Regions from separate parts of the Bradyrhizobium sp. 2TAF24 genome, predicted to be linked through region 1. Evidence: riboswitches for the same ligand, from Rfam matches in the RefSeq annotation. Region 1 holds a riboswitch; each other region holds the start of a gene.
What was found. A riboswitch is a leader RNA that binds a small molecule or an ion and turns the genes downstream of it on or off. The one in region 1 is predicted to bind cobalamin.
Positions count from the first base shown of each region.

Region 2: it holds a riboswitch for cobalamin, as region 1 does, so the genes downstream of both, AB4Z37_RS15950 (TonB-dependent siderophore receptor) here and AB4Z37_RS03750 (TonB-dependent receptor plug domain-containing protein) in region 1, are expected to answer to the same signal.
Region 3: it holds a riboswitch for cobalamin, as region 1 does, so the genes downstream of both, AB4Z37_RS10255 (ribonucleoside-diphosphate reductase subunit alpha) here and AB4Z37_RS03750 (TonB-dependent receptor plug domain-containing protein) in region 1, are expected to answer to the same signal.

Region 1 covers NZ_JBFRFW010000002.1:105,939-111,210, reverse strand. Annotated here, with positions in the region: gene AB4Z37_RS03755 (hypothetical protein) at 1-62, opposite strand, end outside; gene AB4Z37_RS03750 (TonB-dependent receptor plug domain-containing protein) at 89-2,053, opposite strand; cobalamin riboswitch at 2,156-2,350, opposite strand; gene AB4Z37_RS03745 (hypothetical protein) at 2,334-2,636, opposite strand; gene AB4Z37_RS03740 (Lrp/AsnC family transcriptional regulator) at 3,189-3,692, opposite strand; gene hppD (4-hydroxyphenylpyruvate dioxygenase) at 3,815-4,939, shown strand; gene AB4Z37_RS03730 (DUF938 domain-containing protein) at 5,177-5,272, opposite strand, start outside.
Region 2 covers NZ_JBFRFW010000009.1:154,431-159,702, reverse strand. Annotated here, with positions in the region: gene AB4Z37_RS15960 (enoyl-CoA hydratase/isomerase family protein) at 1-211, shown strand, start outside; gene AB4Z37_RS15955 (NAD(P)H-dependent oxidoreductase) at 442-1,749, opposite strand; cobalamin riboswitch at 2,072-2,296, shown strand; gene AB4Z37_RS15950 (TonB-dependent siderophore receptor) at 2,598-4,874, shown strand; gene AB4Z37_RS15945 (PepSY domain-containing protein) at 4,877-5,272, shown strand, end outside.
Region 3 covers NZ_JBFRFW010000005.1:151,400-156,671, reverse strand. Annotated here, with positions in the region: gene AB4Z37_RS10255 (ribonucleoside-diphosphate reductase subunit alpha) at 1-1,906, opposite strand, end outside; cobalamin riboswitch at 2,029-2,260, opposite strand; gene AB4Z37_RS10250 (nuclear transport factor 2 family protein) at 2,382-2,744, opposite strand; gene AB4Z37_RS10245 (helix-turn-helix domain-containing protein) at 2,894-3,640, shown strand; gene AB4Z37_RS10240 (sulfite exporter TauE/SafE family protein) at 3,702-4,460, shown strand; gene AB4Z37_RS10235 (carbohydrate porin) at 4,657-5,272, shown strand, end outside.

The DNA.
Region 1 (5,272 bases):
ATGTGGCGGAAGACAGCGATGACGGCGGCACCGAACCACAAAGCATCGTCGCGTGCAAGCACGCGACGATGCTTCACCGGTTTCCAGGCTATCTTACGCCATAGCTGGCGACACGAACGCCACCGAAGATCCCGAAGCCGGGCCGCAGGAATCCGGTCGGGTCCTGATAGCGCTGGTTGAACAGGTTATCGATGCGCCCGAACAGTTTCATCTGGTCGTTGATGGTGTAGTCGGCCGCGAGGTTGACGACGGTGTAGCCCGGTGCGGTCATCCGCGGGATGGAGAAATCGCGGCTGCTGTCGATGAAGCTGCCGACATAGAGCACGGTTCCCGATACCGACAGCACCGCAGAGGGCGACCAGTTCGCCGTCACGCTCGCCTTGTTCTTCGGACGTCGCAGCAGTTCGAGGCCGGTCGTCTTGTCGATCGCGCGGGTATAGGTGTAGTCACCGCGCAACTGAACGGTCTCGGAGACGGTCCAGGTCGCGAACGTCTCGACGCCTTCGGTTTCTGCCGCGCCGATATTGACATAGGTCGAGCTGAAGGTCGCCGGGTTCGACACGGTGTTGATCAGGTCGGTGATGTCGTTGTGGAAGTAGGTGGCGCCGAAGCGGAAGCGGTCGCCGACCGGTTGCTCGAAGCCGGCGTCGTAGCCGGTGCTCTGCTCCGGTTTGAGGTTCGGATTGGCAAAGAACAGGAACGACGGATAGTCGACATAGAGCTGGCTCAGGGTCGGGGCCTTGAAGCCGGTGCCATAGCTCGCCTTCAGCCTGGTCTCGGTGCCTGGAATGATGTAGGCGGGCACCACGCGCCAGGTGGTGTGGTCGCCGAAGCGGTCGTTGTCGTCGAGGCGGATGTTCGACACCACGAACAGCCGCTTGAAGAATTCAGATTGCAGCTCGAGATAGGCGCCTTTGTTGACGTTCTCGGCGAATACCGTGGCAGTGTTGAGCTGCTCTCGCTCGTGCTCTGCGCCGATCACCAGGGTCTGCGCCGGCAGCAGGGCCAGCACGCCACGCCAGTCATATTTCACGCGATCGCCGGTGTTGGTGGAGTTGCCCGCGCTCGGATCGGCATTGAAATTCCAGTGGCTGGCGTAGTTCACGCCGAAATAGTTCTTGAAACGGCCGTCCAGCAGCGACCATACGCCCTCGGCGCGGGTGAAGATCTGCCGTACCTGCTGCGTGCTCTGGGTCGGGCTCGGTGTGCTGGAGAAGGTGACGGGATTGAAGGTGTCGCCGGTGAAGCGCAGCGTCGCGTCGGTGTAGCGGGCCGTGACGTTGAGGGCGAAATCGTCGGTGACGTCGACGCCGAGCTTCGTGGAGTATGTCATGTTGTCATACCAGTTGCCGATCGCCCGCTGCCCCGGCGGCAGAAGCTCGGATGGCGTGACCGGCGTGTTGGATGACGCGAAGTGTGAGACATTGAAGGCGTAGCTGATGCGGTCCTGTGATCCGCTGAGGCCGACGTCCTGGTTGAACGTGCCGAACGAGCCGCCCTCGATGCTGGCGGTCGCCCGCGGCGGACCTTCGCCCTTCCTGGTGGTGATGGAGATCACGCCGCCGATCGCATCGGCGCCGTAGAGGCCGCTCTGCGGTCCCCGCAACACCTCGATGCGTTCGATGTCGCTGGTGAGCAACTGGCCGAGATCGAACACGCGGTTGACGTCGCTGGGATTGCTGACGTCGATGCCGTCGATCAGCACCTTGGTGTGGTTGGCGTTGGTGCCGCGGATGAACACGGCGGTGAGGCCGCCGGGGCCGCCGCTCTGGACCACATTGAGCCCGGGCACGGTGGCGAGGGCGTCAGGCACCGTGCGCCGCTGGTCACGCTCGAGGTCCTTGCCGGAGATCACCGTCACCGAATTGCCGATCTGCTCGGCCGGCGTTTCCGTCCGCGTGGCGCTGACGACGATCTCGGGCAGATTCTGGGCCGCCGTCGGCGCCGGTTGAGCGCGGGCCTGGGAGATGGCGGTGAAGAGCAGTGGTGCGGCGATGGAGGTGACCACCGCCTGGCGGCGGCGCGACTTTGACGCAGTGAAAACAGCAGACATGGAGCCCTCGGTTGACGGCAGTGGCACGTCACAGCAACCGGGGCCCATGCGAGCGTTCACCCTCATGGAACCAATGCCTGTACTCCCCGACCGGCATCGTCGCGTGTGACCACGTTGACGGCAGGTCTCCTGGCTCGCGAGTCATCGCTGCGCCATCGCCTTCCCGGGTCCGAGGGCCCAGTGGCAACGGATGGCTGGCTCGTCGCTTACAGTTGCGGGGGCAGCTGCGGCATCGGAGGGGATCCTCACCGCATTCCCTTTTGATCCCAAATGGGAACCGTCAACCAGACGTTAAGATTTGGCCGTGTCGGGCGTCAATAGCCGCCGGCTGCGGTGCGGCAGGGCGGCTGAAAGTGTTGCGCGTTTGTCTCAGAACGCGACGTGTCAGCGCGGTGCGGTTAACCTTTGGAACGACATTGGAACGAAACACGCCCGAATCGGCCGAATCGCCATGGCGCTCGATCGCGCCCGCCTCATCTGGGGATTGCGCGGATGCGCGGGTACAAGATGAAGATCGGGCTTCGGCACCGATCACGATCGTTTCATTATGCGGCGTGCTGCAATCGTTAATTTCGCGAGACATGGCCGGGCTTGTGTGCGCCTGTCGCCGCCAGGTGCCGTCACGATCAGTGGCATCGCGCAGAACAAGGCATTTGTGTCGAAATGTAACGAACCGCGCTCGTGCCGTTAACATTTCGAACGCTGCCGGAACGAAACGAGGGCGAATCGGCCGAATCGCCGTGATCGTCGATCGCGCCCGCCTCATCTTGGGACCGGCGAATGCATGGCTACAAGATGAAGATCGGCTTCGGGACAGATTGCGATCGCTTCATCGCGCGACGTGTCGCAATCGTTAATTTTCGCGAGAGGCGGCCGGGCTTGGTGTGTACCTGCAGCGGCCAGGTGTCGTCGCCAGCCAGCGACTTCGTGCAGAACAAGGCATTTGTGTTGAAATGTAACGAGCGCGATGAGCGCCTTTAACGTTTCGAACAACGGCGGAACGAAACAGGGGCGAATCGGCCGAATCACCCGGGCGCGATACCAGGCCATGCTTGATCTGGTGATGTCGGCCGCATGCACCACAACATGGCGTTGGCGTCTTTTCAGTCGTGGCGACGCCCGACGTCTCAAATCGTTAACGCCCGCCAGCGGGGCGCGGCCGGCCAAGCGGCAGCTTCCGCGTGGTCTTGAGGCAATCCAGCACGATCGACGAGCGCACATGGGCGACGCTGTCGTGCGGCATCAGCACATTGTTGACGATGTCAGACAAGCTCTTGAGGTCGCGCAGTGCGATCTTGAGCATGTAGTCGGCGTCGCCGGTGAGGGCGAAGGCCTCCTGGATATCGTCGACCCGCAGCACCAGGTCACGAAAGCGCTTGGCGTTGTTCGGCGAGTGGGTGGCGAGCGTGATGTGCACCAGGGCGATGACATTGAAGCCCAGCGCCTCATTGGCGAGGTCGGCATGATAGCCCTGGATGATGCCATCCTCCTCGAGCCGGCTGCGGCGGCGCGAGCACTGCGAGGCGGACAGGCCGGCGATATCAGCCAGCTCCTGGTTGGTCAGGCGCCCGTCATCCTGCAGGGCGGCGAGAATCTTCAGATCGAAGGCGTCGACCGCGACGGTTCCCATCGATGTCATGCAGAAGAAGCCTCCTAGATGCACAGATCGTGCGTGTTCGTGCCGGAAAGCGCCCCATTATGCATGAACATTGTGTCCGATGTGAATGAAAATGTCGGCATCAAAGTCCAGGGAGAGCCGCGATGGGTCCGTTTCCGCACGATGCGCCAGCCGCCACCATTTCCGACCACAACCCGATGGGGACCGACGGCTTCGAGTTCGTCGAATACGCCCACCCGGAGCCGGAGCAACTGCATGCCTTGTTCCGCCTGATGGGGTTCACCGCGGTGGCGCGGCATAAGACCAAGGCGATCACTGTGTACCGCCAGGGCGACGTGAACTATCTCGTCAACGAACAGCCGGGCACTCACGGCCACAGCTTCGTCGCTGCCCATGGCCCGTGTGCGCCGTCGATGGCGTTCCGGGTGGTCGATGCGCGTCGCGCCTATGAACGCGCCATTTCGCTCGGCGCCGAACCAGCGGACATTCCGTCCGCGCAGAAGACCCTCGACGTTCCCGCGATCAAGGGGATCGGCGGCAGCCTGCTGTATTTCGTCGATCAGTATGGCGCCAAGGGTTCGGCCTACGACGCCGAGTTCGAGTGGCTCAATGGCCGCAATCCGCGGCCCGAAGGCGTTGGCCTCTATTATCTCGACCATCTCACCCACAACGTCCATCGCGGCCGCATGGATGTGTGGACCGGCTTCTACAGCCGTCTGTTCAACTTCCGCCAGATCCGCTTCTTCGACATCGAGGGCCGCGCATCGGGCCTGTTCTCGCGGGCGCTGACCAGTCCCGACGGCAAGATCCGAATTCCGATCAACGAAGACGCCGGCGATGCCGGGCAGATCGAGGAGTATCTCCACATCTACCGCGGCGAGGGCATCCAGCACATCGCCTGTGGCGTGAAGGACATCTATCGCGCCATCGAAGCGTTGCGCGCGGATGGCCTGCCGTTCATGCCGTCGCCGCCCGAGACCTATTTCGAGCGGGTCGACCGCCGGCTGCCCGGGCACGGTGAGGACGTGGCGCGGCTGCAGAAGAACGGTATCCTGATCGACGGCGAAGGTGTCGTGAATGGCGGCCACACCAAGGTGCTGCTGCAGATCTTCTCCGCCAACGCCATTGGCCCGATCTTTTTCGAGTTCATCCAGCGCAAAGGCGACGACGGCTTCGGCGAAGGCAACTTCAAGGCGCTGTTCGAGTCGATCGAGGAAGACCAGATCCGCCGCGGCGTGCTGGCGGTGAACGGCAAGACCGCGGCGTAGCGTCAACACGCTGTGATGTGGCGCATCGGCGTTCACTCCGTCATTCCGGACGCCGCTTTGCGGCGATCCGGAATCTCGAAGGCTCCGCAAGATCGACAGCCGAGATTCCGGGGCCGTCGCCGCGCGCCGGCCCGGAATGACATGCAATGGTCTGTCGGCTGGCCGCGCTCTCATTTTTTGTTTTGACGCGTTTTCTTTGCGCGAACCGGTGCCCACTTCGCTCGAAAACGCTTTAGCTCAACGTTTCCGGAAGACCACGCTGAGATTGTTTGCCGGCATCGGCGTGACGGCCGGGCTTGCAAATCCGCTGGCCGTCGCGAGGGCGGCGACATC
Region 2 (5,272 bases), on a different contig from region 1:
CGAACTCGCGGCGGGTCCCGCAACATCGCTCGGGCTCACCAAGACGCTGGTCAACAGCGCCTATGAACCGATCGAGGCCTTCTTCGCCACCGAGGCAACGGCGCAGGCGGTGGCATTCGGCAGCGTGGAATTTGGCGAAGGCGTCAGCGCCTTCCTCGGCAAGCGCAAGCCGGATTTCCGCAGCGCGGCGGCGGAGAAGACCCAGATCTGAAATATCCTGCGGCGGTCCAATTGACCGGTCGCGCCAGCCACACTCACCACGTCATGCGCGGGCTTGACCCGCGCATCCATCTCGCTCCCAGCATAGCATGCACCAGTTTAAGCTGGATCACCGGGTCTCGCCGCGGAGCCTGTCATCGGGCCGCGCTTCGCGCGGACCCGTTGGCGGCGGCCCGGTGATGACGCGGCGATAGCCACGCCGAACACAAACCAGCGCGCCGTTCAGCCGGCGAAGCGTGCTTCCATGGCGCGGCGGTAGACGACGGTTTCGTTGCTGGCGTCGAACGCGACATCGGACCAGCGCACCACGCCGCCATGGGCGATATCGTTGACCAGCCTGACGCCATGGGCGAGGCCGATCGGCAGCGCGCCGACCTTGAGGCTGTCGGCGGCCGGCATCAGCTTGCCCCACACCGTGTAGCCGCCTTCGCCGTCCAGCATCTCGCCAGCGCGCAGCGACCGCTTGGCCACCGCGACGACATCGCCGCGGAAATCCTGCGCCTGCCCGGTCGGCTCACCGCGCAGCGCCGCCGACAGCACCGAGATGTTCAATTCGAGCCCGATCAGATGATACGGCTTGTACATCGCTGCATAGCGCCCGCTGGCGTCGGTCTTGAGGCCGTACTGGCGGAAGCAATCCGCCGCATAGTCGTTCGGCGCCTCCAGCACCACATAGACACCCCAGCGCAGGTCACGGAACACCGGACGGCCGTCGCGCTCCACTGACGACACCACCTCGACCACACCAGCGCGTTCGAGCACGCCGCCGGCATCCCGCGGCCGCAGCACATGCGGCAGGTCGTCGACGCCGCAGGGCGGAAACGCAAGGCCTGCGGACGGCACGTCGAGGCCGGTAGCGTTGGCGATCGCCGCCATCTCGATGGCGGATTTGGTGCCGTCGAGGAAGGAATTGAACATCTGCGGGTTCATGCCCGCCGACTGCGCCTCGGCGGCGCTGAGGCCGTAATGCTTCCACACCTCGGCCGGCGTGACGTCGTGATAGAGCGGCAGGTACTTGGTGCCCTTGCCGGCGGCGACGACACGGAAGCCGGTGGCGCGCGCCCAGTCGACGAGCTCGGCGGTGAGCGCCGGCTGGTCGCCATAGGCCAATGAATAGACCACGCCCGCGCGGCGCGCCTCCTCCGCCAACAGCGGACCCGCAAGCACGTCGGCTTCGACATTGACCATCACGATATGCTTGCCGGCGGCGATCGCCGCACGCGCATGGCGGATGCCGACGGCGGGATTGCCGGTCGCCTCGATCACCACCTCGACAGCGGCATCGCCGATCGCCGCAAGACCGTCTTTCGTGAACGACGTCGCGGCGATCCGTGCCGCATCCCAGCCGACCGTGCGGCAGGCATCGCGCGCCCGCTCCGGATCGAGGTCGACGATGACGGCGACCTCGAGGCCCGCCGTGTGCGGCACCTGGGCGAGGAACATCGAGCCGAACTTGCCGGCGCCGATCAGCGCAACGCGAACCGGGCGGCCGGCGGACAGGCGCTTGTGCAGCAGATGATGGAGATTCATGAAGCGTCGTCTTTATGATGGTCAGGCCGGCGCAGGCGGCACGAGGATGGGCTGTCGCACGCGCGCCCATCGAACTGGCCCGCGAACCATAGGCGCACGCCTTCGCGAGTCAACCTGCGCAGGACCTCCCGCGTGAGCTGGACAACTCCGGCGCATGGCGGCGCGCGGCCGCGGACGACGACGCCACGCGACGGCGCCGAGGCCATCGCTGCCGCGCAGGGCGCACCGGCCGCCTGCCGTCACCGCCGCGACGGTGAGACCTATTGCCACAGCAAAGCATGTGCATCGACAATCGAGTCGATTGACGCCCACCGAACCACTGCCTATCGTCGCGGCGACGGTTCCTTCCGAGGATCAAAAGGGAATGCGGTGCAGGTTCGCCTCAAGCCGCAGCTGTCCCCGCAACTGTAAGCGGCGAGCCGATCGTCAGCACGCAGCCCGTAATCACGGGCGGTGATGCTCAAAGCCACTGGGCTGCTTCGCCCGGGAAGGTGACGATCAGCGACGACCCGCGAGCCAGGAGACCTGCCGTCAGCCGTGGTCACACGCGAGCACATCGGGCGGGGCGTCCTGGTGGAAGCCGATCCGTCGCCGTAGGGCGACCGGGGCGGCTTGCGTTCGCGGTGACGTGCCACGCTCACCGCGAGTCCCCGACTCATGATCTTCCCTTCCATGACAGCGCCGTCGCACGGCGCCGATCTCCCTTATCCAAGACATTCGGCAGCGATGTCGGCTGCGCGCACGTCGCCGGCCTCGCCCCATTGCGTGCCTCACCAGGCGTATGTAACGTTATAACATAACATACACTACATCGCCGCCACTGATCCTCACGCGAGTCATCAAACCCAATGTCTGTCCGTCCGATCGCAGCGCCGCGCCGCCGCGCCGCCCTGCTCTGCTCCATCGCCCTGTCGTCACTGCTGCTGCCCGCCGAAGTCTCCGCCCAGGGCGCGACCCAACCCGGCCGGCTCGACACCATCGAAGTGTCACCCCCGGCACAGGCAAAACCGAAACGCGCCGCCAGCAGGCGCGCCGAACGCGCGACGCGCACCCGACCGAGGCCTGCCGCAACCGCCGCGACGTCAGCGGGCAACGCACCTGCGTCATCCGCACCGCCCGCGACCGCGCTGCACCTCACTGCACCCGCAGCGAGCGGCAGCCGCCTCGGCCTCACCCCGCTGCAGACGCCTGCCAGCGTCGAGGTGATCAGCGCCGACACCATCGCCGCGCGCGGCCAGCACAGCGTGCTCGACGCCGTGACCCAGAACGCGGCGGGCTTCACCGCCACCCCGGCACCGGGCAATGGCGGGCTGTCGTTTGCGACCCGCGGCTTCGCCGGCAGCAACTCGGTGATGACGCTGTATGACGGCACCCGCTTCTATGTCGGCGCCGGCACCGTCACCTTCCCGTTCGACACCTGGACGGCGCAGCAGATCGAGGTGATGCGCGGCCCGGCCTCGGTGATGTACGGCGAAGGCGCGATCGGCGGCATCGTCAATGTCGTGCCGAAAAAGCCGATCACCACCGCGCACAACGAGGCCGAGGTCTCGCTCGACACCAACATGACGCGGCGGCTTGCGGTCGACAGCGGCGGCCCGATCAATCCCAATGTCTCCTACCGCGTCGCCGCCACCGGCAATATGTCCGACGGCTATGTCGACCGCGACAGGACCTCGAATGTCGCGGTCTCCGCCGCGGTGCGGGTGCAGGCGGCCGACAACCTCGCCTTCACGCTATCGAACGACTATGGCGACCGCAGCCCGTCGCGCTATTTCGGCACCCCGCTGATCAACGGCACGCTCGACACCGCGCTGCGCTATCAGAACTACAACACATGGGACAGCCAGATCCGCTACAAGGACAACTGGACCCAGTTCAAGACCGAATGGGACGTCGCCGACGGCGTCTCGGTGCGCAACACCACCTACTATCTCACCAGCAACCGGCACTGGCGCGACATCGAGGCCTATACGTTCAGCCCGGCGACCGGCCTCATCGGCCGCAACAGCTATATCGAGATCTTCCACGACCAGACCCAGCTCGGCACCCGCACCGACGTGACGCTGCGCGGCCACATCTTCGGCTTCAGGAACGAGTTCGTCGCCGGCTTCGACGTCAACCAGATCACCTTCGCCCACGTCAACAACTCGCCCTACAACGGTCAGACCTACGTTCCGCTCCTCAACTTCGATCCCGGCCTGTTCTCGGCGACCACCAGCCCGACGACGCCGGGCTACCATTCCCTGACCAACCAGTACGCGCTGTTCGCCGAGGATCGCCTGATGCTCACCGAGCAGCTCGCGCTGGTCAGCGGCGTGCGCTTCGACCGGCCGACCGTCAACCGCACCGACGACCGCATCCCCGCCAACAGCTTCGAAACCTCGCTGTCAGGCACGAGCTGGCGCGCCGGCCTCGTCTACACCCCGATCGAGAACCTGGCGTTCTATGGTCAGTACGCCACCGCCGTCGACCCGGTCGGCAACCTGATCACACTCAACACCAGCCAGAAGAACTTCCAGCTCGCCACCGGCCGGCAGGTCGAGGTCGGCGTCAAGCAGTCGTTCTGGGGCGGCCGCGGCGAGTGGACGCTCGCCGCCTACGACATCGTCAAGAACAACCTGTTGATTCCGGATTCGACCAATCTGGCGGGCCCGTCGCTGCAGGTCGGCCAGCAGTCGTCGCGCGGCATCGAGGCGAGCCTCGGCCTCACGCTCAACGACGCCTGGCGGGTCGACGGCAATGTCGCGCTGCTGCGCGCCAAGTACGACAACTTCTCCGCCGTCGTCGGCGGCAAGCTGGTCAACTATGCCGGCAATGTGCCGTTCAACGTGCCCCAGCAGGTCGGCAATGCCTGGGTGACCTGGAATTTCGCGCCGAACTGGTCGGCCAACGCCGGCGTGCAGGTGGTCGGGTCGATGTACACCGACGCCGGCAACACGCTGCAGCGGCCGTCCTACGCACTGGTCAACGCCGGCCTGCGCTGGCAGCCGGACGCACAGACCACCGTGGCGCTGCGCGTCTATAACCTGTTCGACAAGGTCTATGCCGTGTCGGCGCCTTACAGCGGCCAGTGGCTGCTGGGCATGCCGCGCACGGCGGAACTGTCGGTCAACGTCAAGTTCTGACGATGAACCTGCGGATCGTGCGACGGGCCAAACGCTGGCTCTATATCATCCACCGCTGGATCGGCATTGCCACATGCCTGCTGTTCGCCATGTGGTTCGTGTCCGGCGTGGTGATGATGTATGTCGCGTTTCCGCAGCTTAGTGACACCGAGCGATGGGCGGCACTGCCGCCCGTCGCCTGGGACAAGGTGGCTGTGACGCCGGACCGCGCTTTGGCGCTCACCGGTGCGACCACCTATCCGCGCGAGCTGCGCCTCGCGATGCTGGATACGACGCCGGTGTACCGGATCACGACCTGGGACGGACGCCGCGCCGTCATCGCCGCGACCGATGGCCACGCGATCGACGCCATCACCGCCGATCAGGCACTGGCGATCTCAGCGCATCACCCTGCGTCC
Region 3 (5,272 bases), on a different contig from region 1:
CGTTGTCGAGCATGCGCACCGCGGTCTTCACCGTGCGGGCGAGCTTGGCCTGGTCGAGGCCCTGCGCGGTGACGTGAGCGGCGAGGTTGACCGAGCCAAGGTTGCACACCGCGACCTCGGTATCCGAGGTGTTGAGGGTGATCTCGGTGCACAGGTTCGAGGAATGCACGACGCCGATGTGGTTCTGCGGCGAGCGGATGTTGCAGGGATCCTTGAAGGTGATCCAGGGATGGCCGGTCTCGAACAGCATGGTCAGCATGCGCCGCCACAGGTCGACCGCGCGCAGGGTCTTGGACACGCGCATCTCGCCGCGCGCGGCCTTGGCCTCATAAGCCTCGTAAGCCACGGCGAACGCCGGGCCATAGAGATCGTGCAGGTCTGGCGTTTCGTCGGGCGAGAACAGTGTCCACGGACCATCGCTCGCGACACGCTGCATGAACAGATCAGGCACCCAGTTGGCGGTGTTCATGTCATGGGTGCGGCGGCGGTCGTCGCCGGTGTTCTTGCGCAGGTCGAGGAATTCCTCGATGTCGACATGCCAGGTTTCGAGATAGGCGCACACCGCGCCCTTGCGCTTGCCGCCCTGGTTGACCGCGATCGCGGTGTCGTTAGCGACCTTCAAGAATGGCACCACGCCCTGGCTCTCGCCATTGGTGCCCTTGATGTGGGCGCCGAGGCCGCGCACCCGCGTCCAGTCGTTGCCGAGGCCGCCGGAATATTTCGCCAGCAGCGCATTGTCCTTGATCGACTTGAAGATGCCGTCGAGGTCATCAGCCACCGTGGTGAGGAAGCACGACGACAGCTGCGGCCGCAGCGTGCCGGCATTGAACAGCGTCGGGGTCGAGGCCATGAAGTCGAACGACGACAACAGATCGTAGAATTCGATGGCGCGCGCCTCGCGGTCGATCTCGCGCACCGCGACGCCCATGGCGACGCGCATGAAGAACGCCTGCGGCAGCTCGAAGCGGGTGCCGCCGGCATGCAGAAAGTAGCGGTCGTACAGCGTCTGAAGGCCCAGGAACTGGAACTGGTGGTCACGCTCGGGCCTCAGCGCCGCCGCAAGGCGGCCGAGATCGAAGCGGCGCAGCTCGGGGTCGAGCAGCTCGTGGCTGATGCCGGTGTCGATGTAGGCCTTGAAATAGTCGGCGTAGAGGCCGGCCATGTCGGCCTGGCTCGCCTGCTGGTCGCGCTTGAACACGAAGCTCAGCGCCTCGCGGCGCAGCGCGTCCAGCAGCAGCCGCGCGCTGACATAGGCGTAGTTCGGCTCCTGCTCGATCAGGGTGCGCGCGGCCATCACCTGGGCCTGCGCCAGCTCCTCCGCGGTCATGCCGTCATAGAGGTTGCGGCGCGCCTCGCTCAGCACCGGCACTGTCGCGACGCCGTCGAGGCCGTCGCAAGCCTCCGTCAGCACGCGCTCCAGCCGCGCCTCGTCGAGCGGACGCAGCGCGCCGTCACGGCCCTTGACGCGCAGCGCCGGCGCGGCGGGCGCGGTCTCGGTCACGCCGGCGTCGCGGCGCGCCTTCGCGCGCTCCTCGCGATAGAGCACATAGGCGCGCGCCGCCTTGTGGTGGCCGCCGCGCATCAGCGACAGCTCAACCTGGTCCTGGATGTCCTCGATGTGGAGCGCGCGCTGCGAATCGACGCGGCGCGTCAGCGCGGAGACGACCTGCGCGGTCAGCTCCTCGACGATCTCATGCACCCGGCGCGACGCCGCGGCGGCATGGCCCTCGACCGCGAGGAACGCCTTGGTCATGGCCACGGCGATCTTGCCGGCCTCGAACGGGCTGACACTGCCGTTGCGGCGGATGACATGGAAGGCCGGCGCGGACGGCGACACGCCGGCTGCGCGCGGCACCGGCAGCGACGGCAGATGACCATTGGTAATGGCTTCGGCAGACAAGGACATTCGGCAACCCCTTTTTCGATCTTGTTTCGATCTTGGGGCTTGGGCCGAGGGGACGCTGCGTCAGGGCGGCGGACCTTGCGGCCAGCCGTCAGCGAGCGGCCACCGGGACACCCCGCCCGTGGACGTTGTTCACTGTCACAGGCAGGTCTCCTGGCTTCGGGTCATCGCTTCGGTCCGCCTTCCCGGAACTCCCTCGCGGAAGCATCCAGTGGCTGGTGGGACCGAGACTCGCCGTTACAGTTGCGGGGGCAGCACCGGCCTTGCGCCGACCAGATCCCTGATCGGCGCGCACCGGTTTCCCTCTTAGCTTCCGAAGATTGTGATCCCGAAAGAACCGTGACCACTACATCTGGTATGAAGACTCGATTCGGGTCAATAGAGCTGGGAGGTTTTTTGCAAACCGCAGAATAGCGGGGATGGTCCGTGCCCCGCCGGCCCCGCAACCCGCGCCGAGCGGGCGGGCGATCGCCGCGCCTTACGCTTTCGGCGGCTCCGGGTTGTAGAAGAAACGTTCGCGGAAGATGCGATCGCCGCGCCATTCCTGCAGGGCGACTTCGTCCACCCGGCGGACATGGCCGTCATGGTCGGTCAGCTCGAACACCCAGTGGATCGCCACGCGGTCGCCCTCGACCACGGACGCCATCGCCTTCGAATCAATATGGCGCATGCGCGCCAGCACCCCGCGCTCGCGTTCGACCAGGACATCGCGCCCGACACGCGGCGGAGCGGCATTCTCCTGCATGCTGGCATCTTCGGTATAGTAGCGCTCGATGGCGCCGGCGTGATCGCCGCTTTCGACCACTGCAATGAACTCATCGACGCGCGCACGTGACGGCATGATATTTCCCCAACTGAAAAACGGTTCCCCGCATGCAAGATAGGCGGCGCTGGCATGTTCTCAAGAACCGACCGCTTCAAAAGCCGCGCGGCATGCGATAAAGCGCTCTTCCACGCCGCTCGCGGACCACAATCACCACCGCTTCGACCATGCCGAACAATCTTCGCTACGACTATGTCGGTCATCGCTGGCTGCTCGAAGGCGCCGACTGGATCGGCCGCCGGCCCGACGGGCTGGAGCTGCATTATCACGACGAGGTGCAGGTGTCGGTGGTGTGGAACGGGCATCGCGACTTCCGCGTCGGCCGTCATCCGTTGCAGCTCGCCCCTGGGCAGATGCTGCTGGTGCCGCAGCGGCGCGCGCACCGCGCGCTGCCATCGCTGCGCGGCGAGCTGCGCTCCACCGAGTTTTTCCTCAAGGCCGAAAGCCTGCCCGACGCCACGCGGCAGCTGTTGCTCGCGAGCGACTACCTCGTCGCCGACGAGCCGAGCCTGTTGCAGGCGCAACCCGACGACGTCGGCGACATGATCGTGGGATGGGTGCGCGACGGCGCGCCGCCGCCGCGCTGGCACGGGCCGCGCGCCCGCACCGGCGTCGATTCCGAACTGCTGGATGCCGCCACGCGCTACGCCAGCATCACCGAGGCGGCCCGCGCGCTGTCGTGCAGCCGCGAGGGCTTCATCCGCGCCTTCGCGCGGCATGCCGGCATGACGCCCCACGCCTACAGGATCAATGAGCGGCTGAATCGCGGACGCGACATGCTGCGCCGGCGCGAAAGCATCTCGGACACCGCCTACGCCACCGGCTTCAGCGACCAGAGCCATTTCGGCCGCCTGTTCCTGCGCTATTTCGGCGCCACGCCGGGCCAGTTCCGCGCCGCGCACGCGCCGAACTGAGCGATCACTTTCGTTCTAGAGCCCTCCTGCCCGCCGTGGTCCAACACCGGCGGAGGCCGACATGACGTTTTCCGAAATCACCCTGCTCACGACCGCGGGATTTGCCGCCGGCGTGCTGAACGCGATCGCCGGCGGCGGCACCATTTTCACGTTCTCCGCCCTGCTTGCGGTCGGCGTCCCGCCGGTAGCAGCGAACGCCACCAGCGCAACCGCGGTGGTGCTCGGCTCGGTGGCCTCGGCCGTCGCGTATCGCCGCGAGATCGCGGCCGCGTTCCGCAAACTACTGCCGCTGTGCGTGATCTCCATGCTCGGCGGCGGCATCGGCGCGGCGCTGCTGCTGTGGTCCGGCGACCGCACCTTCCGCGCGCTGGTGCCCTGGCTGCTGCTGTTCGCGACGCTGCTGTTCGCCGGCGCACGGCAGCTGCAGAAGGTGGTGCAGGCCCGCGCCGCCTTGAAGGCGAACGCCACACAAACCGACCTCGCCTTGCCGGCGCAGGGCCTGGTCTCGATCTATGGCGGCTATTTCGGCGCGGGCATGGGCGTGATGATGCTGGCCTCGCTGTCGCTGTCGCGCGACAGCGACTATCACGCGGTGAACGCGGCGAAGAACCTGCTGTCGATCGTGCTGCAGGCGGTCGCGGCTGTCGTGTTCCTGATGTCGGGCATCGTCGATCTGAAGCTCAGCCTGCTGATCGCGGTCGCCAGCATCGTCGGCGGCTGGAGCGGGGTCGTGGTCGCCCGCCGCGTGCCCGAAGCCGTGGTGCGCGGCGCCGTCATCGTCAGCGGCCTTACACTGTCGCTCTGGTACTTCGTGACCTGACGGCCGGCCGCGCGCCCCGCCCGGCTTCCCTCCCGATCGTCCAGCCGCTCGCGGATCCGACACCGGTCCGCGGGCGCACTTGCGTGCCTTCTGCGAATTATTCGCAAGTAACTTGCCAAGCTCCCACCGATGTGTTGAATTCAGTTGCAAGTAATTCTTAATTGCATCTCTCAGAGGACATCAGGTGGACGTTTCAATGCGATGGCAGGCCCTGCTGGGCGGTTTGGCTGTGGTGTCGCTGGCCGGCGCAGGACCGGCCCGGGCGGCGGACTCCGCACAGGCATCCCAGGTCGCGCCACCCCCATTCGACTGGAACGGGGCGTATGTCGGCGCCCATGCCGGCTTCGGCCATGGCAGCGGCCGGGCAGCGATCGAAGACGGCGCGGCGGCGACGCAAGGCTTCGGCGGCATGGTCGGCGGCGTGCAGGCCGGCGCCAACCGTGTGCTGCCGTCAGGCCTCCTGCTCGGCATCGAGATCGATGCGATGCAGCCGAACGCCTATCCCTCCAACGGCGCGGTGTGGTCGGGCACGACCGCGGATCACAGCTTCAGCGAGCAGATCGACACCATCGCCACAGTGCGCGGCCGGCTCGGCTATGTGGCCGGCGACTGGATGATCTACGGCACCGGCGGACTTGCGCTGTCGTCGAGCCAGGTGACGCGCAATTCGCTCGCCGGTGACGGCGACCTCACGCGCGCCCTCACCCGCACCGGATGGGCGGCCGGCGCCGGCATCGAATATGCGCTGTCGCGCGACTGGAGCGCGCGCGTCGAATACCTCTACACCCGGTTCGGCAGTCGCAGCATCACGT